DNA from 3 places in the Sphingobium sp. JS3065 genome. Region 1 is predicted to be linked to each of the others. Evidence: riboswitches for the same ligand, from Rfam matches in the RefSeq annotation. Region 1 holds a riboswitch; each other region holds the start of a gene.
What was found. A riboswitch is a leader RNA that binds a small molecule or an ion and turns the genes downstream of it on or off. The one in region 1 is predicted to bind cobalamin.

Region 1 (7,135 bases):
TTTGCCGCGACGATGAGCGAACATGCCGTGGCGGCTGCACGAGAGACCGGGGTGCCGCATATCATGCTGACCCGCCCGCCATGGATCGCGGCGGAGGGAGATCGCTGGACCCATGTGCCCGACATCGCCGGGGCGCTCGCCGCGCTCAAGGGGCCTGCCCGCAATGTGATGCTGGCGCTGGGGCGGATGCATGTGGATGCCTTCGCCGCGCAGCCGCAGCATCATTATCTGTTGCGCTTCGTCGACGCGCCGGTCGTTGCGCCTGGGCTGCCCCGTCACGCGCTGGTGATCGACCGGGGGCCTTTCACGGTCGAGCGGGACATGGGGTTGATGCGCGATCATGGCATCGACTGCGTCGTCTCGAAAAATGCGGGCGGCGGTGGTGCGCAAGCCAAGATCATCGCGGCGCGGACGCTGGGATTGCCGGTCGTGATGATCGACCGGCCGCCCGCTCCCGCCGCGCAAGTGACGCATGAAGTCGCCGGGGTGCTGGAATGGCTGGGTCATGCGGCGGAGCGCGGGGTGTAGAGGATCGGTTGGCCGGGCCGCTCGATCAGGCGGGTGCGGCTGGACCCGACGATGACGACCGTGCGCATGTCGGCCATGTCCGGGGTCGCCTGGCCCAAGGGGACGATGCGCAGGCTCTCTTCCGGCGTCGAGACGGCGCGGGCGAAGAGGATGAGGCGATCTTCGCCGCATTCCTCCCGCAATATGGTGAGGGCGTGGCCAAATCCCTCCGGGCGGGACCGGGAACGCGGATTGTAGAAGGCCATGGCGAAGTCGGCCTGCGCGGCCAGGCGCAGGCGGCGCTCGATCAGCGGCCAGGGCTTGAGATTGTCGGACAGGTTGATGGCGCAGAAATCATGGCCGAGCGGCGCGCCCGCCCTTGCGGCGGCGGCGAGCATGGCGGTGATGCCGGGAAGGACGCGGATGTCGAGGGCGCGCCAGTCCTCCGGACCCGCTTCGAGGGCTTCGAACAGGGCGGAAGCCATGGCGAAGACGCCGGGATCGCCGGAGGATACGACCGCCACGCGCTTTCCTTGCGCGGCCAGCGTCAACGCATGGACCGCTCGCTCCAGTTCAACGCGGTTGTCCGTGGCATGGAGCGTCAGGCCGGGACGTTCGGCGATGCGGGCGACATAGGGGATATAGCCGATAACATCGGTCGCCTCCGCCAGCGCGTCCGACACTTCCGGCGTGATGAGCGCGTCCGCGCCGGGGCCAAGACCCGCTATGGCAATCCAGCCGGTCATGGGCGGCGGCCCTGCCCGTGGATCAGCAGGATCGAGAAATAGGCGGTGACGTCGGTCGCTTCGGTCAATGGCGTGATCCGCTGATCGGCCATGGTCGCATATTCGACCAGCCAGGCGCAGTCCCGCTTGCCTGCGGCTTCGACGGCGCGGCGCAGCTTGGGCAGGTTGCGACCGATCTTCATGACAACCAGCGCATCGGTGTCGTGGATGCGGCGGGCCAGTTCCTCTTCGGGGAGGGTCGCCATCAGCACCGTCGTCACATCGTCGCCCCAACTGATCGGCGTGCCGCTGGCGGTCCAGGCGCCGGACATGCCGGTGATGCCGGGGACGATCCTGACCGGCGCGGCCAGGCGGCTGTGCAGGTGCATGAAGCTGCCGTAGAAAAAGGGGTCGCCTTCGCAGAGGACCACGACATCCTTTCCACTGGCGGAAAGCCCGTCCAGATGGGCGGTGCAATCGGCATAGAAGCCGGACAGGACTTCATTATAGCGCGGGTCGGACAGCGGAATTTCCGTCGTCACCGGATATTCCATTGGAAATTCCACCGCGTCGGGGCGCAGCATGCCCTCCACGATCCGGCGGGCATGGCCGGATTTTCCCCTCTTGCGGAAATAAGCGACGTGGCGGGCTTCGCGGATCAGGCGGTCGGCGCGGACGCTCATCAAGTCCTGCGCGCCGGGGCCGAGGCCCACGCCGTGGATGGTGCCTTGGGTCATTCCGCCGCGCTCGCTATCGCATTGATCGCCGCGACCGTGATGGCGCTGCCGCCCAGGCGGCCCTCCACGATGCAGCAGGGGACGGGCTGGCTCTGCCAGAGCGCTTCCTTGGACTCCGCCGCGCCGACGAAGCCGACCGGGCAGCCGATGATCGCGGCGGGGCGGGGACAGGCGGGGTCTTCCAGCATGTCGAGCAGATGGAAAAGCGCCGTGGGCGCATTGCCGATCGCGACCAGCGCGCCCTCCAGATGCGGACGCCACAGTTCTAGCGCGGCGGCGGAGCGGGTGTTGGACATTTCCGCCGCCAGCGCAGGCACCTGGGGATCGTTCAGGGTGCAGAGGATCGGATTGGCGGCAGGCAGGCGCTTGATGGTGATGCCTTCGGACACCATGCGGGCGTCGCAGAGGATCGGCGCGCCTGCCCCGAGCGCAGCGATGGCGGCCTGCGCGAAGCTTGGGGAAAAGCGGATTTGGGGAGCGAGGTCGACCAGTCCCGCCGCGTGGATCATGCGCACGGCGATGCGCTCCTCCTCCGTCGAGAAGCGGGCGAGATCGGCTTCGGCGCGGATGGTGCGGAAGGATTGGCGGTAGATGGCGGCGCCGTCGGTTTCGTAGATATGGGGCATTAGCGGCTTCCGAAGTGGGCGAGAATCTGGTCGGGGGAGAGGTCCGTCTTTTCCGGAGGCGATCCGGCGCGGGCTTTGCGGGCAAGGTCGAAGCGGCCTTGGCGGCCCGTGAGGACGATGTCGGCGGTGCGGGGCGAAGCGCAGCCCTTGGCGCAGCCGGAAATATGGAGCGAGCCATCGACAAGAGAGGCGAGGCGGGCCGCGAGGTCGCGGGTCGGGACGCTTGCCTGCGGGCAGGCTGGCGCGCCGGGACAGGCATCCACGCGGAGCAGCGGGTCGGTGAAGGCGTGATCCGGGCTGGCCGTGCCGCCTTCCAGGATCAGTCCGCGCCACGGAGTGAGACGCAGCGCGGTGACGCCTGGCTGCCCGGCCAATGCGGCGAGCCTGTCGTCGCCGAGTTGGCCGAAGGGGATGCCGTGGAAGGGGCCGGGGGCTTGCGCCAGAAGCTGCCGGAGCGAGCGGGAAGGTGCCGGCGCGATGTTCTGCGTGAGGGGCAAGGGCGCCTTGTGCCGGCTCATGCGCCCGGAACTGGCGCCACCCGTTTCGATGAACCAGCGGGCCATGGCGATCAGGCCCTGCGCCGCCGTTTCGGGGCTGGTCGGGACGCCGATGGCGCGGCCTTCGGCGCGGAGCAGCAGGGCGCCGGACTCGCTGCGCTCCACGCGAAAATCGGCGGGAACATGGGCTAGGCCGGGCGCGGGGCCGGTGTCGATGGCGATGCCGATCTTCGGAGGGAGTTCGGGGAAATCATCGATGCGGGCGGTCAGGTCTTGCGCGATGCGGACTGTATCGTCGTCGGGTTCCCAGTCGGGTGTCAGGAGGAAATTGCGGCGCGCTTCATGGGCCGGATCGGGATCTGTGAGGCCCAGGGCGATAAGTTGTTCGAGCAGTGCCGGATGGCTCTGCTCCGTCACGCCGCGGACCTGAAGCGCGGCCCGGTTGGTAAGGTCGATCTGGCCGTTGCCGTGGCGGCGGGCGGCATCGCTGAGACCCATGGCCTGCGCGGCGGTCAGGCGTCCGAGCGGGGGACGGACGCGCACCAGCAGGCCGTCGCCCGCCCGCATCGGGCGCCATGCCGTGGGACACCAGCCGCGAACGGCGGCGTGGGCGCTTGGCGCGTCTGGCACTGGAATTCACCTCCCACGTCGCAACGACGACTGGAGGATGTCTCCCCCAATCGCTTATCCGTCGCTCGTGCGGAGAACCGAGCCGTGACCATCCCCTGGACCATGGCTAGAGCGACCCTTGCGTTCGGCAGGTCTCCTGGCTTGCGGGTCATAGCGTTGGCAGGGGCCTTCCCGGATCGCTCCAGTGGCTGGCCCTTTTGGGGCCGGTCCTTGCCTTGCTCGCCGCTCACAGTTGCAGGGACAGCCACGGATTAGGGAGTTTCCTCCCGCACCGCGTTCCCATTTAAGCCCCTTGCGGGGCACCGACGCGATCGATGGAGCGGGCATAGCCCGTTCCGGATGCGGTTCATAAGCGCAGAGTCGGGGAAAGGGAAGTGATCTTCACTCCTCTCCCGCCTGCGGGAGGGGAGTGTTAGCGGTTGACGATTGTCGAATGCCAGTCCGTCCGATATTCCCAGCCGCGCCGTTCCAGTTCCGGGGTCGCCTCCTCGCTTTCCGGATAGCCCAGGCACAGCAGGCCGAGGCAGCGCCAGTTTTCAGGAACTTCCAGCATCGCGTCGACCGTGGGGCGGTCCAGAATCGATATCCAGCCCATGCCGATCCCGCGCGTGCGGGCGGCAAGCCAGATGGTGTGGATCGCCATCACGCAGCTATAGCGGCGCGCTTCCGGCATGGTGATCGCGCCCAGCTTGTGGCCGGTTTCGGTGCCTTCGTCGCAATAGACGGCGAACAGCACCGGCGCCTCCCACAGGCCGTGCAGCTTCAGGCTGCGGTATAGCCTGTCCTCATCGCCCTTGTAGATCTGGCCTGCCTTGACGATCTGCGCATCGACATGGGCGGCGAGTCGCTCGCGCAAGGCGGGCGTCTCGATCCGGACGAAGCGCCAGGGTTGCGACAGCCCCACCGAAGGCGCGCTGTGGGCGAGGGCGAGCAGTTGCTCGACCTCCTGCTCATCCAGCGGATCGGTGAGGAAATGGCGTACGTCGCGGCGAAGATGGACCAGATCCTCGAAGGCGGCGATGTCGAAGGCGGTGCGTGTCAGAATTCGATTCCTGCCTGAGCCTTCACGCCGCTGCGGAAGGGATGTTTGACAAGGGTCATTTCGGTGACGAGATCGGCCGCCTCGATCAGCGCGTCGGGCGCGTTGCGGCCGGTGATGAGGACATGCTTCATCGCGCTTCTGGCAGTCACGGCTTCCAGCACCTCTTCAAGCGGCAGATAGTCGTAACGCAGGACGATATTGAGTTCATCGGCAAGGACCATATCATAGGCCGGATCGGCGATCATCCGTTTGACTTCATCCCATGCTTCGCGGGCAAGGGCAATGTCCCGCGTCCGGTCCTGCGTGTTCCAGGTGAAGCCTTCACCCATGGGCTTGAATTCGACATTGTCGGGAAACGCATCGAAAACGGTTTTTTCTCCCGTCGTCATGGCGCCTTTCACGAACTGGACGACGCCGACCTTCCGGCCGTGGCCGATGGCGCGGACGACCATGCCCAGCGCGGCGGTCGTCTTGCCCTTGCCCTTGCCGGTGTGGACGATCAGCAGGCCCTTTTCCTGGGTCTTGGTCGCCATGATCTTGTCATGGGCGGCCTGTTTCTTCTTCATCTTTTCGGCATGCTGTTCGGGGGTGCGTTCGATCATGGGCGATCTTCCTTGATTTGGGCCAGCAACATGGCGGCGCTGTTCGATTTGGGTTTCCAAAGGGCGCGGTCGAGCGCTTCGTGGAGGCGGGCTGCGGTTTCGCGCAGGGCGGCGGGGTTGGCATCCGCCATGAAGGCGCGCACCGTCTCGTCTTCGATGAAGGCGGCGTGGACCGCGTCGAAATGATGGTCCTTCACGGCGTGGGTGGTGGCGGCGAAGGCGAAGAGATAATCGACCGAGGCGGCGATTTCGAACGCGCCCTTGTAACCGTGGCGCATCATGCCCGCGATCCATTTGGGGTTGGTGACCCGCGCTCTCACGATACGGCCGATTTCATCCTCCAGCGTGCGGATGACCGGGCGTTCGGGGCGGCTGTGGTCGTTATGGTAGCTGAGCGGCTTCCTGCCGGAAAGATGTTCGACGGCGGCGGCTATGCCCCCCTCGAACTGGTAATAATCGTCGCTGTCGAGCAGGTCATGCTCGCGATTGTCCTGGTTCTGGATCAGGGCGTCGGCCTGGGTCAGGCGTTCCGCGAAAAGGCTGCGTTCGGCTTCGCCCTCGACCCCGCCGCCATAGGCATAGCTGCCCCAGTCGAGATAGACATTGGCGAGGTCGGCGCGGTCGTGCCAGATCTTCTCGTCGATCATCGCCTGGAGGCCCGCGCCATAGGCGCCGGGTTTCGAGCCGAAGATGCGGGCGCCTGCGCGGCGCCGGGCGGCCTTTTCGGGCGTGCCTTCTGCGATCAGGGTGGCGGTTTCGGCGCGGTGGCGGGCGGCGGCGGGATTGTCCTCCTCCGGTTCGTCCAGCGCCATGACGGCGCGGGCGGCGCTGTCCAGCAGGTCGATCTGTTCCGGGAAGGCATCGCGGAAAAAGCCGGAGACGCGGAAAGTGACATCCACTCTCGGTCGGTTCAGTTCCGCGATCTTCATCACTTCGAAACCGATGACCCGTCCGGAAGCCCACTCCCAGCGCGGGCGGACGCCCATCAGGGCCAGGGCCTGGGCGATGTCGTCGCCGCCGGTGCGCATATTGGCGGTGCCCCAGGCGGAAAGGGCGATGGCGCGGGGATAATCCCCCTCGCGCTGGAGATAGTCCTGCACGATGAGATCGGCGGAGCGCTGGCCCAGATTCCAGGCCGCGACCGTGGGCATGGCGCGGGTGTCGACCGAATAGAAGTTGCGGCCGGTGGGGAGGACGTCGGGTCGGCCTCTGGTCGGTGCGCCCGAAGGGCCGGGGGCCACGAAATTGCCGTTGAGCGCTTTGAGGAGGGCGGTCCTTTCGGCTTCTCCGCAGGCGTCGACGCGGGGGGCGAGATCGGTTTCGACGGCCTTGAGCACGGCGGCGCTTTGCGGGCCGGGGGCTGGATCGCCGCTGTCGAGCAGATGGATGGCGTGGAGTTCGAGCCGTTCGACGGTGTCCCCGGTGGTGCGCCATGGGGCTTCGGTCAGGCCTTGAAGCGGTTCCGGGCGGAGGCCCGTCCAGGGCGCGCCCATGACGCAGTCGAGCGGGTCGAAATTCAGGGCGAGGTCGTCGGCAAGGGCGCGCAGGAGCGATTGCTGGCCATCGTCGTCCATGCCTCTGGGACAGCGGGCGAGCGCTATCAGAAGGTCGCGGCGAAGCGTGCCTTGCGGGCTTTGCGTGAAGATATGCAGGCCGTCGCGGATCTGCATCTCCTTCAGGTCGCACAGATAATTGTCGATCGCCGCCAAGGCGTCGTCCCCATTTCCTTGCGCGCCCGCATCCTTGTCCAGCCCCTGGGAGGCGGCGAG
Region 2 (7,135 bases), on a different replicon from region 1:
GCAGCGAACAGGTCGTCGATCAGGGGACGGAAATGCTGCACCACCCGATCCTGCGCTCGATCCCGCGCATCCGCCTGCCCCAGGCATGGACCGTGTGCGGCGGCCCCGCTTATGTCGAGGCCGCGCGCTCTATCGTGGCGCAGCTCAACGCTGCGCCACGGCATTAGGGTATTTTCAGAAGCGGACACGCACGCCGCCGAACGCCGAGCGGCCATAAGTGCCATAGCCATGGACCGTGGCATATTTCTCATCGGTGAGATTGTCGATGCGGCCATAGATTTCCAGATTTTCCATGATCGGGAAGGACGCCCGCACATCCGCCACCGCATAGCCGTCCAGCCGGACCGCGTTGGTCGCATCGTTGAAGCTGTCGCCCACCATCGTCACCGTCGCGCCGGTCGACAGGCCGAAGGGCCAGACATAGTCCGCTGAAACGCTCACCGCATTGGCTGCGCGGCGCGGCAAGCGGGCATCCGTATTGCGGTCGCGCGCATCGACATAGCTGTAGGCGGCTGTGAACGTCAGCGCATCGACCGGCTTCAGGGTCAGCATCGCCTCCACCCCTTTGGCGCGGGTGCGGTCGAGATTATTGTAGCCGCCGTAAAGACCGATCGAATAGTCGTAATTGATCTGGTCCTTCGTATCGCGCCGGAATGCCGTGACGGAAAGGATCGCCCGTTCGCCGCCCAGCCTTTGGTCGAAGCCGATATCATAGCTTTTCGACCGTTCCGGGCGCAGGCCCGCATTGCCGACATCCGTGCCGTAAAGCTGGTAGAGCGAGGGCGCCTTGAACCCTTCGCCATAGCTCATGCGGATGTTGGTCGCGCCCTGGTTGGGCGTGTAGTTGGCATTGGCGCCGAAGGTCGTCGCGCCGCCGAACTGGCTGTGATCGTCATGCCGCACGCCGCCGGTCAGCGACAGCCCGGCAAAGGGCTTCACAATCGCCAGCGCGTAGATGCTGTCGATATCGACCTTGTGGCTTTCCACGGAGCCGAAACCGGAGAAGTCATAGTCCGGACGTTCATGCTCATAGCCGAAGATCAGCCTGGCCTGGTCCACGGGCTGATAGACGCCCTCATATTCGAAGCGCAGGTTGGTGCCGGAATAGCCATAGTCGCCATATGCCGAGGCATAGTCGCGGTCCATGCGGAACCAGGTCACGGCCGCCCGATTGGTCAGCTTGCCGTCGAACAGCGCCAGATTGAGGCCGGCATAGCCGACATATTGATCCGATTTCGAGGAGTCCGCGATGCTGTCTACCACGCCGTTGTCGGTCTCCAGGTCGGCATGGATATAATAGCCGCGCAGGTCGAGGCTGAGCGTTTCGGTGAAGGCCAGCTTCAGCTTGGCGTTGGCGGCGATATTCTCATACCCGTCCTTTTCCGTGCCGTTGGCGGCGGAGGAAATGCCGTCGGTGTTGAAATAGGCAAGGCCGACGCCGCCCGATGCGATGCCGCTGCCGCCGGAAATATCCGCCTTGGCGTTCAGCGTGTCGCTATAGCCGTAATCGACGGATGCGTTGCCCGCGAAACCGGTGGCGGGCGTGCCGGTCATGACATTGACGACGCCGCCCACCGCCTGGCTGCCGTAGGCGACCGAGTTGGAGCCGCGCAGTATCTCGATCCGCTGGATATTGCCGGTCAGCAGATTGCCGAAATCATACATGTCGCCGATGCCGCTGGTATCGTTGACCTTCACCCCGTCGATCAGCACCAGCGTCTGCGTCGTCTCCGCGCCGCGCAGCGAAACGCCCGTCACGCCGCCCAGGCTGCCGCTGCGGTTGAAGCGCACGCCCGGCGTGGTGGCGAGCAGATCGACGACGCTGACGCTCTGGCGGGTGCGGATGGTGTCGGCGTCGATGACGGTGACGGCCTGGCCGACTTCGTCGCTGGGCTGTTCGATGCCCAGAGCGGTGACGATGATCTCATCCTCCGCCAGCGCGGGGGTGGCCGCGAGCAGCGCGGCGAGAGAGATGGTGGCTTTCAACATTATCTTGTTTCCCTGAGCGCCGCTGCGACTTCATGGCTCAGGGCATCCGCTTGACGCGGTCGGAACAAGGGGAAGTCGACGCCAATGCCCGCCCCCGCACCGATGCGGCCCTGCGCCGCTTCGTCGCTCAGACGGAAAACACCGTGCCATGACCAACCCCTGGGTCAGGGCAAGAGCGACCATGCGCCGGCAGGTCTCCTGGCTCGCGGGTCAATGCGGCGATGCACGCCTTCCCGGACTTGTGGCCCAGTGGCCGGTCTTGCGACCGAAGTGCATCGCGCTCACCGCTTACAGTTGCAGGGACAGCCGCGGAATGGGACGGTTGCCCGTCCGCACCGCATTCCCGTTTTCAGCCCTATTGGGCACCGGCGCGATCTTCTTTGCGCGGGAGGGTTTGTCCCCGCCCGCGCCGCGCGCCATAAGGGAAAGCGAGGCTGATGCCAAGCGGCTTGAGGAGGGACGGAAATGCGATTGCTGGGGGCCGTGCTGGCCGGGGGACGCTCCAGCCGCTTCGGCAGCGACAAGGCATTGGCGATGCTCGACGGGCGAAGCCTGCTGGATCATGCAGCAGCGGCGCTGGGCCGCCATGTCGAGGCGGTCGTGGTCTGCGGGCGGCAGGTTCCCGGGATGACCGGGCTGGCGGACCGGCCGGAGGCGGATATGGGGCCGCTGGGCGGGCTGAACGCGGCGCTGCACCATGCGGCGGCGCAGGGCTTCGATGCCGTGCTGACGACCGGATGCGACGTTCCGGTCTATCCGGACGGGCTGGCGGAGGCTCTGATCGGGAAAGGCGCGGCGATCCTGAAGGGACAGCAATTGGCGGGGTTCTGGCCCGCTTCACTGGGGACCGAACTGGACGCGCATCTGGCCGAGGAGAATAACCGGTCGATCTATGGCTGGCTGGAGCGGGTGAGGGCGCGGATCGTAGACCGTCCGGAGTTCGCGCTGCCCAATATCAACCGGCCGGAGGATTTGGAAAGCTTCACCCTCCCCCGTTCGAGCTGAGGTCAAGCCTCCAGGGCGATAGTTGCAACGGCTTCCGCCGGAACATTCGTTCCCGCCACTGCTTCGCCAATCAGCAGCAATGTCGGATCTTCATCGCTGATCGTCGCCACCAGGAAAGCCAGCGCGGACAGCTTCCCCCGGATCAGCCGCTCATTGGGCAGCGATACGTTCACCGCCACCATCACCGGCGTTTCGGGATCGCGCCCGGCGGCGATCAGCGAACGGCTGATCTCCCCCGCGGCGGCGCGGCCCATATAGATGCCCAGCGTGCCGCCCGGCCGCGCCAGCATTTCCCAGTCCAGCTTCAGCGGCTCGCCCGCCTTCAGATGCGCCGTCACCAGCGTCAGCCCGCGCGCCACGCCGCGCAGGGTGAGCGAGGCATGGCCGCTCGCCGCCGCCGCGCTGGCCGTGGTGATGCCGGGGCAGATGCGGAAGGATATGCCGTCCGCCGCCAGATGCGCCATCTCCTCGGCCGAACGGCCGAAGACGGAGGGGTCGCCGCCCTTCAACCGCACCACGCGCTTGCCCGCCTTCGCCGCCGCGAGCAGCAGATCGTTGATGCTCTCCTGCGCCTTGCTGTGGCGGCCGGAACGCTTGCCGACGCTCACCCGCTCCACGCCCAGCGGGATCAGGTCCAGAACGCCCGGCCCGACCAGCGCGTCGTAGAAGACGATCTGCGCCGCCGCGATCAGCTTTTCGGCCTTGCGGGTCAGCAGGTCCGGGTCGCCGGGGCCTGCGCCGACCAGCCAGACTTCACCGGGGGCGATAAGCTCATTCGGCTGCATGAAGCGTCTCCTGCGATGTCTGGGCTAGGATATTGGCGAGCGCGGGGCGGCAGGAACCGCAATTGGTCCCCGCGCCCAGCGCCTTGCCGATGGCGGCGACGTCGACCAGATCCTGCTCGCGAATGGCGGCGACGATCTGATGGAGGCCGATGTCGAAGCAGACACAGATGGTCGCGCCCTTGTCGGGCTGGCTACCCGGACCCCGCGCCGCGAGCACGGAGCCGCCCACGCCTTCCGCCTCCAACTGCCGGATCAGCCAGTCGCGTGAGGGCAGCAGGCCGGTGCGGGTCACGAACAGCACGCCGTTCAGCCTGCCTTCCCCGATGGTCGCCACGCGGCGGGTGCCGCGCGATGCGTCCATCGCCTCGACCCGGTCGCCCATCGGCAGGAAGGCGTCCAGCCGCGACGGGTCGCCATTGCCGGCAATCTCGTACAGCGCGCCGCCCGGCACGGTGATCCGGGTGGACCAGAGGCAGGGCAGCTTTACCGGCTCATCGCCGCGCAGGATCAGGAATCCCTTCCACTCGGTCGCGACCTTCTCGACGCTGGCGGGGGTCGATTTGAAGCCGGGCTGGCCCGAATGCGGATCGACCAGCGGACGGGGCAGCAATCCGGTGCGGCCGCCGCTCGACATCTGGTCGGTCCAGTGGATGGGGGTGAATATCTCGCCCGGGCGCTGGCCTTCGCTGATCGCCACGCGGAAAAGGCTGTTGCCCTGGGCGGTCTGCACCCGCGCCAGATCACGGTCGACGATGCCCAGCACCTCGGCATCCTGCGGGTGGATTTCCACCATCGGTTCCTCGCGATGGCGGGCGAGCTTGGGGGAAAGCCCGGTGCGGCTCATCGTGTGCCACTGGTCGCGATAACGCCCGGTGTTGAGCGTCATTGGCCAGTCCTTGAGCGGCGCCTGAATCTCCATCTGCTTCGTCAGGACCAGCCGCGCCTTGCCGTCGGGCGTGGGGAAGCGGCCATCGGCGAAGGGCGTGCCGCCCCAGCGGAACGGCTCCATGGCGTCATAGGCGTCATTACCGATCGTGGCCTGCGCCCGCAGGTTCAGCACGCGCTGCCCGTCATTCTGATAGGCGGTCAGGCGGGCATGTTCGCGCCAGATATCGGCGGGACGGTCATAGGCGAAGGCGTTGCGCCAGCCCATGCGACGGCCGACTTCCTTGACGATCCACCAGTCGGGCATGGCCTCTCCGGGCAGCGCCAGAAAGGGGCGCTGGCGGCTGACGGTGCGGTCGGAATTGGTGACGGTGCCGTCCTTCTCCCCCCACCCGGCGGCGGGCAGGCGGACATGGGCATGAACGCCGGTGTCGGTGTCGGCCATGATGTCCGACACGACGACGAAGGGGCAGGCCTCCAGCGCCTCGCGCACGCGGCCCGCATCGGGCAGCGAGACGGCAGGGTTGGTCGCCATCACCCACAGCGCCTTGATCCGGCCCTCATTGATGGCGCGGAACAGGTCGACGGCTTTCAGGCCCGGCTTGGTCGCCATGGCGGGGGCGGCCCAGAAGCGGCCGACCCGCTCCACATTTTCCGGTGCGAAATCCATATGCGCCGCAAGCGTCGAGGCGAGGCCGCCGACCTCCCGCCCGCCCATGGCGTTGGGCTGGCCGGTGATCGAGAAGGGCGCCGCGCCCGGCTTGCCGATGCGGCCGGTGGCCAGGTGGACGTTGATGATCGCGTTGACCTGGTCGGTGCCGCGAATCGACTGGTTGATGCCCTGGCTGAACATCGTGACCGTGCGCGGGGTGGCGGCGAACAGCTTGTAGAACTGCTCCAGCAGCGCGGGCGCGATGTCGCAGGTCTTCGCGGTCGTCCAGAGATCGTGGCCAGTGCGGATATGCTCCCAGAAGCCTTCTGCGGCGTTCACATGGTCGCCCAGGAAGACAGGGTCCGTTATCCCCTCGGCATCGCACCATGCCAGCAACCCGTTCATCAGCGCGACGTCGGTGCCGGGCTTCACCGGCAGATGCAGGTCGGCGCCTTCGCAGGTTTCGGTGCGGCGCGGGTCGATGACAACCAGCTTCGTGCCCCGTGCCGCACGAGCGGCCTGGATGCGCTGATAGACGATCGGGTGGCACCAGGCGGTGTTGGAGCCGACCAGCACGATCAGGTCCGCCTGCTCCAGATCCTCATAGCTGGCGGGCACCACATCCTCGCCAAAGGCGCGGTTTTGCCCGGCGACCGCGCTCGACATGCAGAGGCGGCTGTTGGTGTCGATGTTCGCCGATCCGATGAAACCCTTCATCAGCTTGTTGGCGACATAATAATCTTCGGTCATCAACTGGCCGGAGACGTAGAAGGCCACGCTGTCGGGACCGTGGCGGTCGACGGTTTCGCGGAATTTCTTCGCGACCAGGTCCAGCGCCTTGTCCCAGCTTGCGCGCCTGGCGCCGATCATCGGGTGCAGCAGGCGGCCCGTCAGCCCCACCGTCTCGCCCAGATGCGTGCCCTTGGAACAGAGGCGGCCGCCATTGGCCGGGTGCGCCTCATCGCCCCTGATTTCGACCGACCGGTTGCCGGTCGGCGTGGCCGATATGCCGCAGCCGACGCCGCAATAGGCGCAGGTGGTGCGGATGGCCTCTGTCATGCCCTTACCTCATCGTCCTGGGTGAAGAATGGGGTGGAGGCGCGTGCCGCAAGGGATAGCCAGTACGCCCCCTCCACCCGGATCCCCGCTGAAAGTGGGGACCGAAATTTCATGCAGCCGCCTTCATCGCCGCCGGACGGGCGATCAGGATGCGGCCGCCCTCCTGTTTCACCTCTATGGTCGGCGTGCAGCCCTCGTCATTGCCCTGCGCCTCACCCGTTTTCAGGGCGATGTTCCAGTTGTGCAGCGGGCAGGCGACGCTGTGGCCATGGACGATGCCCTGGCTCAGCGGGCCTTTCTTGTGCGGGCATTCGTTGACCAAAGCGAAAATCTGGTCGTCGCCGGTGCGGAAGACGGCGATTTCCTTCTGCCCATCAATCTGTACCGTGCGGGCGCCGCGCTGGGGAATGTCGGCCAGCGTTCCGATGTCGATCCAATCGGTCATGTCGTTCACTCCGCAGCGATGGCAATGGGGGCGAGCGGCTGGTGCAATTCGCTGTCCGCGCCGGCTGCACGCTGCGCCCAGGGGTCTTCCTGGCTGAAGCTCTGCGAATAGAGGAAGCGGGAGCGGAGCGCCTCCCGGCCCGCATCGTCCTCCACGATCCGCTGCTTCACATAGTCGACGCCGACCCGCTCGATCCACGGCGCGGTGCGCTCCAGATAGCGGGCTTCCTCGCGGTAGAGCTGGATGAAGGCGGCGCAATAATCCATCGCCTCCTGCTCGGTCGCGACCTTGCACAGCAGGTCGGTGGCGCGGACA
Region 3 (7,135 bases), 260 kb from region 1:
CCGAAGCGTCCGGGATTATGGAAATTGGCGAAGGGCGCCCAGATCCGGCTGTCCCGCGCCATCCGGTAAAAATTAAGGCCGGTCGCGCTGCGGACCAGCAGCCAGGCCATGGCGGCCGGGCTTTTCGGGAAATGCTGGTCGGGATCCCTGCGCTGGACGCGATAGTCGCGGTCGCGCAGCGTGTTGGTGTAGCGGTGGTGGTACAGATGATTGGCGCGGTAGAGGTGAATGCTGAAGCCGAGCGGATAGGCGACGAAAATATCGCCGATCCAATCGTTGATGCGGCGATTGCTGAACAGCATCCCGTGACAGGCATCGTGCATCATCACCGCCAGGCATTGGATGCGCGACCCGATAACGAAGCCTGCCAGCAGGTAGACCGGAACCCGGTCGACGTGGATCGCGATCGCGCCCGCCGCGATGGCGATCGCCCATTGCAGAAGGAGCAGCCATGCGTTGCGGCGGTCGTCGATGACCGACAGTTCCCGGATGAGGGCCAATGTGCCGCGCCGCGAATATCGGTATCCGGGCGGACGATCCTTGGCGATTTCCTCCATGGGAACATGTCTCCGAAAATGCGGTGCGAACCTGTGCCGGACTATGGTTGAGGGAAACCCGCGTCAAGCCCGCTCCGCAACGCCGCAATCGCCTCGCCCCATCAGAGCCGCATCAACCGCCGCCACCCGATCACCATGGCGCTGACCGAGATCGCCAGCCCCGCGCTGGACAGGAGCCAGACGAGAATATGCCGCAGCGGCGGCCAGATCAGCAACCATGGGAAGTCCAGGCTGTGCAGGGCGTTGAACAGCCAGCGATGGCCGCGCCCAGCCGAACCGATCTGGCCCAGCAGAGCGCCTGTCGCCGGATCGATATGGAGCCAGGTCTGCGACGGATCGTCAAATTTCAGCCGCAACACCGGCAAGGGGCGACTGTCGTCACGCGGATCGCCGGTGGAATACCAGTAGCGGTCCGGTCGATCCAGCCGCTGCACCGCCACCAGGGCAGCGCCCGGCATCGCGGTTCGGGCCATGGCGATGATATGGTGACGATCAAGCGTCAGCGGACGGGCGGTCGCGCCGCTCAGCGATCTCGGCTTTCCCCGCCCCCACAAGGTCATGACGGGCTGGCCGCCCAGCCAGGCGAAGCGAACCTCCCTTGCGCCCCCGCCTTCCCGCACCAGTGCGGCCAGGTCGGTGGCCGGGAATGAAGGCTTTGCCCCGGCATAGAGGCTGGCGGCATCGCCATGGTCCCTGTCGCGCAACCCGCCCCACGGACTCATCGACAGCCAGCCGCTGAACACCCAGCCGATCAGGAACAGGCCCCCGATCATGCCGGTGACATGATGCCATTTCATCCAGCCGCGATAGGGGCTGACCGATCCGGACTTGTAGCGGCGCTTCAACCGGATGCGCAGGATGCCGATCCAGAACCCGGCCATCGCGCCCAGCATGCCGATACCCGACGTCCACAGCACGGTCTGGCGCCACGGTTCCTGAAACAGGCGCAGCGCTTCGAAATAGATCCAGTGCGGCACCGCGCCTAGCCAGTTCCAGAAGCGTTCCCGCGCCGTGCTATTCTGCACCACCTCGCCCGTGCGCTGGCTGACATAGAGGTCGGTGGCGGCGGCATCGGCCATGCGTATGCGCCAGAACGGCGCCATCGCCTTGTAGGCGCGGGTGACGACCCACTGGTCATGATCGACCGGATCGACCGACACGACCGGCGCGTCGATCAGGGCCGAAGCGATCGATCCGGCACGCCGCCTGTCGACCGACAGTATCTCCGCGCCCGTCCGGGCCGACACGGCGCGCCTGCCCTGGGACGTCGCGAAGATGTAGAGCGGCTCCCCGCCCGTCATGCCCAGCCGCATTTCCGTGGGAAAATCGGGCTGGCCAAGGCTCGCCAGCGCCCGGTCGGGGCCGACCCGCACCTGCCCCCAGTCGAGCGGCGCGGCGGTCGCCACCCGTTCGGGCGCGCGGAAGGACGGGAAGGAGATATAGAGCATCACCAATCCCGACAGGAACCAGATGGCGAAGAACAGGCTCAGGATGATGCCGGTCCAGCGGTGGAAGACATAAAGCCAGCGCTTCGCCGCCTTCCACAGGGCAGGTGCGGCGAAGGGGGATACCCCTCGCCGTGCCACCGCCAGGTCAGAAGGCGACATGGATCGTCGCCTCCACCGTCCGGGGATCGCCCAGCACCCATTGCGTCTGACCATAGGTGGCGCGGGCATATGTTTCGTTGAAGATGTTGCGCACGCGCAGCGCCGCGCTTGCCCCTTCGACGAACTGCCAGCGCACGCCCGCGTCCGTCAGCGTATAGGCGGGCACGACCCGGCTGTTCGCCGCGTCCTGATAGCGCTTGCCCACATAGCTGAAACCGCCGTCCACGACCCAGTTCTTGGCGAATTCCCAACTGACGAAGGCGTTGGCCGTCCTGGTCGCGACATTGTTGGGCCGGTTGCCCGCCCGCTGGAACAGGACGCCGCCCACAGATTCGGAGAAATCGTCATAACGTGCCCGCAGCAGGGCGCCATTCAGCGTGATATTGACCCGATCGACCGGCTCCAGGAACAGGGATGTTTCCACCCCGCGAGACCTTTGCTGGCCCACCTGCACCTGAATGGACGGAATCAGCGGATCGGATGTCAGCAGCTTGCGCTTGACGATGTCATAGACGGCCAGCGTCCACTGCCCGCGCGCGCCCCAGAAGACATGCTTGATCCCGGCCTCATATTGCCGTCCGGTCGACAGGTCGAAATCGCTCTGTGCGAAGCTGGTGGAGACCAGCGCGCCCACCGGATCGGCGGCGGTGGCATATTGGCCATAGAGCGACAGGCTGGAAACCGGATTATAGACGGCGCCCACGCGCCAGGTCACGGCGTCCGGCGTGGAGGTGAAGTTGTTGGCCGCGTTCACATAGTCGGTCTTGGTGATTTCCGGCCGGTCATAACGCACCCCGCCGACCAGCGAGAAGCGATCGCTGAACTTCAGCCGGTCTTCGGCGAAGATCGAATATTGGCGGATGCGGTTGGTGTAGCGCGGTTTCGTCGGCGCGGCCGATTGATGAAGGAACAGGCCGGGGACGGGGTTTGCGGCGTCGACCAACCGGGTGGCGTTGTTGCCGCTGTTGCTGACATTCCTGTAACTGATGCGATTGACGTCGAAACCGACCACCAGCCTGTTTTCCAGCCCGCCCAGATCATGGTTCAGGTTGGCGGTCGTGCGGTTCCCCGTCTGCTTCTGGATATGGTAGAGTTCCAGGAAGCTTCCCTGACGCACCTGCGCCGGATCGGTCGCGGTGGCGGGGATGTAGGTCAGGTTTTCCGCATTCTTCCAATATTTGTTGGCCCACAGATGATAGAAGGTGCTGCTGATGGTCAACGCGTCGGACGGCGTCCATTCCACTTTCGCCTGACTCCAATTGTCGCGGAACCGCAGGCTGGCGTCGGCGACATTATAATTATTCTTTCGCAGCGACCGGTCGAGCTTGCCATTGGCCAGCGGCACCCCGAACCAGGTGCGCGGGTTCTGCTCGCTGAAGTCATGGGACAGGGTGATGCTCAGGTTGCCGGCAGGCTTCAGCCGGATCGCCCCGGCCAGCGCCAGCGCGTCGGAATCGCCCCGCGCCATCCAGCCTTCCGACCGGCGGAAACTGGCGTCGGCGCGATAGGATATGCCCGTGCCGATCGGACCGCCAGCCCCAGCCGCAACGTTGAAGCTGTCGAAGGAGGACAGGCCGAACCGGCCGCTCACCTGCATTTCGTCGCTGGGCTGCTTGCGCACCACATTGACCGCGCCGCCAATCGCCCCTTCGCCGTATAGGACGGAGGCCGGGCCGCGCAATATCTCCACGCTCTGCGCCATCCACGGGTCCGCCGGGAAGGTCAGCGTGTTGTTGTACATGCGCATACCGTCATACAGCGTCATCACCGAATTCTGGCCGGTGAAGCCGCGTGCCGACAGGCCGAAGCCGAACACGCCCGACGTGTTGACGATGCCGGTCGCCCGCGCCGCCGCGTCCTGGATGGTAAGGTCGCCGCGCAGGCGGATGGCGTCGCCGTCCAGCGTCTCGACACTGGCGGGCATCTCCATCGCCGTCAGGCCCAGCCGGCTGGCCCCCTCGGCCTTCATGTTCAGGCGCAGCGGATCGACCATGCCGGTCACGATGATGGCCATATCGGCGCCGTCCGCCGCTTCGGCGGCGGGCTGGGCGATAGCGGCAGGCATGGCCAGAACAGCGGAAACAGGTAGTGAAACGGCCGCAATCGCAGCCGATGTGACGTTCAACATTATCATCCCCCGTCGGCGTCGCGCGACATATGGGCGGGGGCGTGCCGTTCACGAACGGTCGGCAGCCGGCATCGGCCGGACGCCAGGGGCGACCGACACGCGGCATCCGATGCGGCCCCAGCCGCTCGTTCGTCGCTCAGACGGAATTCACCGTGCCGCGGTCATCCCCTGGACCAGGGCAAGAGCGACCAGACGCCGGCAGGTCTCCTGGCTCATGGGTCATCGCTTGATATACGGCCTTCCCAGGCCCCGCATGATTTAGCGTCCGGCCCAGTGGCTGTCGGATCGGCATTCATTCCGTCCGCACCTGTATATCGCGCTCGCCACTTACAGTTGCAGGGACAGCCGCGGAATTGAGCCCTGGAAAAGGCCCGCACCGCATTCCCTTTTCATCCCCGTCTCCGGGGAACCGACGCGATCTTCGCCCTCATCCCGCCGGGGCGGAAACAAGGACGAGGTTCCTTACGAGGCTGCATGGCGTTTCGCAAGTCACTGTCGATGATCGACTGGTGGGGTCCGGTCATATCCGAATATTACGGATCGACGGAAATGGGTCCGCTGACCTTCCGCGCCGCGCAAGAGTGGCTGGAAAATCCCGGCAGCGTCGGCACGCCCGGCGACGACAGCGGCAAAATCTTCAAGCGAAAGATCAAGGAACAGGTGAATTCGAGAAGCTTTATGTGACGAGGCGGCTTCTCTTGAACCGGATGTCGATCTTCAGGCCGGCGTCTCTCCATTCCCGATCGAGCGTGCCCCCCGTCCCCCGAAGCGAAGCCTGCTCCAGCGCGGTCCCGAACCCTTCCCGTCCCGGCGCCACGCCCAATTTCGGGCCGCCATATTCCACCCATTGGATCAGGACATCGTCGTCATCGACGACGGCATGGATGTCGAGCCTTCCGTCCGGCGTCGACAGGGCGCCATATTTCGCCGCATTGGTCGCCAATTCATGCAGCAGGAGCGCCAGCGATGTGAAGGCGGCGCTTCCGACCGGCAGATCCTGACCGCCCACCGTTATGCGCTTCCGATCCGCCAGTTCATGCGGGGCCAGGATGACCCCCAGCAAAGAGAACAGGGTCGCGGAAGCCGCCGCCGATCCTTCCTTGAGCGGGTCCGGCAACGTCAGTTGGTGCGCGGCGGCGAGAGCCATCAGCCGCTCCGTCAGATCGTGGGTCAAATCCTCGACGCTGCGGGCGGAGCGCGCGCTGAGGGCGACAAGCCCGGTCGCGAGGGCAAACAGATTTTTCACCCGATGTTGCATCTCCCGCAGCAGCAGGCTCTGCTTCGCCGCGGCCCGCTTCTGCGCGGTGATGTCGCGCGCGATCTTGGACGCGCCCAAAATCTGCCCGTCGGCATTGCGAACCGGGGAAACCGTCAGGGATATTTCGACAAGCTCGCCATTTTTGCGGCGGCGGACCGTTTCGAAATGGTCGATCCGCTCTCCCGCCCTCAATCTTTCAAGGATCGCATCCTCTTCATGCAGCCGGTCCTCCGGAATGACGATCGTGACCGGCTTGCCGATGGCTTCATCGGCGGAATAGCCGAAAAGGCGGGACGCGCCGCGATTCCAGGTGGTGATGATCCCGTCCAGGGTTTTGCTTAAAATGGCGTCGTCGGAATTTTCGACGATGGCGGCCAGCAATGCGCCAGCCTCGATTTGCGATTTCGCGCCCGCTTCAGACCCCGATAAATCCGACAAATCTGTTCACCTCAAAAGCCCTTTCAGCATGCTTCAATCGCCCGCTCGAAAGGCAGGCGAAAGGAAACCACTAGTGGGTCCGGAACGCCGACGCATTTAACAAGGTTAAGATTCGCCTTGCGAACAATGGGGCTTTTGTGCGCCATGGTTCCAACGCGCGGGCGCGCCATCGGGCAGCATCGACCGGCATGGAAGCACGGCGCTTGACCTGAGCGGCCATCGGCAGCACCAGCGGCGGCATGCATGGCGCGACCTCCGAAACCCCCTCCCGACTGATGATCGGGCGTCCGGAACTGGCGCTGATCGGCATAACCCTGCTGTGGGGCGGCACATTCCTGATCGTCCACCATGCGATGCGGCACAGCGGGCCGCTGTTCTTCGTCGGGCTGCGCTTCGGCACCGCGGCGCTGATGGCGCTGCCGTTCGCTCTGCCCCTGTTGCGCGGCGTCACCCGGCGCGAATGGCTGGCCGGGACGATGATCGGGTGCGGCATCTTCACCGGCTATTCGTTGCAGACATGGGGTTTGCAGACCATCGCCAGCAGCACTTCGGCCTTCATCACCGCCGCCTATGTGCCGCTGGTCCCCATATTGCAATGGATCATCCTGCGCAGGCGGCCCCGGCTGGCGAGCTGGGCGGGCGTGGCGCTGGCCTTCGCCGGCCTGTTGCTGATCGCCGCGCCGAAGGACGGGCTGTCGCTGGGCCAGGGAGAGGCGCTGACGCTGATCAGCACGCTCGCCATCGCGCTGGAGATCATCTTCATCAGCCTGTGGGCGGGCCGCGTCGACGTGGCGCGGGTGACGTTCATCCAACTGGCCGTGGCCTCCCTCCTCGCCTTCGCCTGCATGGTTCCGGCGGGGGAGGCGATTCCGCCCTTTTCCTGGACGGTGCTGCTGTCGGCCTGCGGCCTGGGGCTGATGACGGCGCTGATCCAATTCGTCATGAACTGGGCGCAGCAGAGCGTGTCGGCGACCCGGGCGACGCTGATCTATGCGGGCGAGCCGGTCTGGGCGGGCCTGATCGGCTGGGTCGCGGGCGACCGCCTGCCCGCCATCGCCCTGCTGGGCGGCGCGCTGGTGGTCGCCGCCGTCATCGTCAGCGAAATCCGGTTCGGGAAGCGTTAACGCCGGAAGACCGGCTGGCGCTT

Region 2: another riboswitch for cobalamin. It lies ahead of NUH86_RS11625 (TonB-dependent receptor plug domain-containing protein); the one in region 1 lies ahead of NUH86_RS18630 (cobalamin biosynthesis protein CobG).
Region 3: another riboswitch for cobalamin. It lies ahead of NUH86_RS19775 (TonB-dependent receptor); the one in region 1 lies ahead of NUH86_RS18630 (cobalamin biosynthesis protein CobG).

What each region holds. Positions count from the first base shown of each region.
Region 1 is NZ_CP102665.1:267,986-275,120, reverse strand. Features, by position in the region: gene NUH86_RS18650 (cobalt-precorrin-6A reductase) at 1-528, shown strand, start outside; gene cobJ (precorrin-3B C(17)-methyltransferase) at 504-1,253, opposite strand; gene cobI (precorrin-2 C(20)-methyltransferase) at 1,250-1,969, opposite strand; gene NUH86_RS18635 (precorrin-8X methylmutase) at 1,966-2,595, opposite strand; gene NUH86_RS18630 (cobalamin biosynthesis protein CobG) at 2,595-3,659, opposite strand; cobalamin riboswitch at 3,831-4,044, opposite strand; gene bluB (5,6-dimethylbenzimidazole synthase) at 4,135-4,725, opposite strand; gene cobO (cob(I)yrinic acid a,c-diamide adenosyltransferase) at 4,761-5,366, opposite strand; gene cobN (cobaltochelatase subunit CobN) at 5,363-7,135, opposite strand, start outside.
Region 2 is NZ_CP102664.1:2,384,913-2,392,047, forward strand. Features, by position in the region: gene NUH86_RS11620 (ABC transporter substrate-binding protein) at 1-167, shown strand, start outside; gene NUH86_RS11625 (TonB-dependent receptor plug domain-containing protein) at 175-1,989, opposite strand; cobalamin riboswitch at 2,160-2,374, opposite strand; gene mobA (molybdenum cofactor guanylyltransferase) at 2,455-2,994, shown strand; gene cobA (uroporphyrinogen-III C-methyltransferase) at 2,997-3,779, opposite strand; gene NUH86_RS11640 (nitrate reductase) at 3,766-6,375, opposite strand; gene nirD (nitrite reductase small subunit NirD) at 6,485-6,820, opposite strand; gene nirB (nitrite reductase large subunit NirB) at 6,826-7,135, opposite strand, start outside.
Region 3 is NZ_CP102665.1:532,571-539,705, forward strand. Features, by position in the region: gene NUH86_RS19765 (fatty acid desaturase family protein) at 1-557, opposite strand, end outside; gene NUH86_RS19770 (PepSY domain-containing protein) at 659-2,164, opposite strand; gene NUH86_RS19775 (TonB-dependent receptor) at 2,151-4,292, opposite strand; cobalamin riboswitch at 4,472-4,721, opposite strand; gene NUH86_RS19780 (hypothetical protein) at 4,767-4,976, shown strand; gene NUH86_RS19785 (PAS domain S-box protein) at 4,969-5,988, opposite strand; gene NUH86_RS19790 (DMT family transporter) at 6,228-7,112, shown strand; gene NUH86_RS19795 (enoyl-CoA hydratase) at 7,109-7,135, opposite strand, start outside.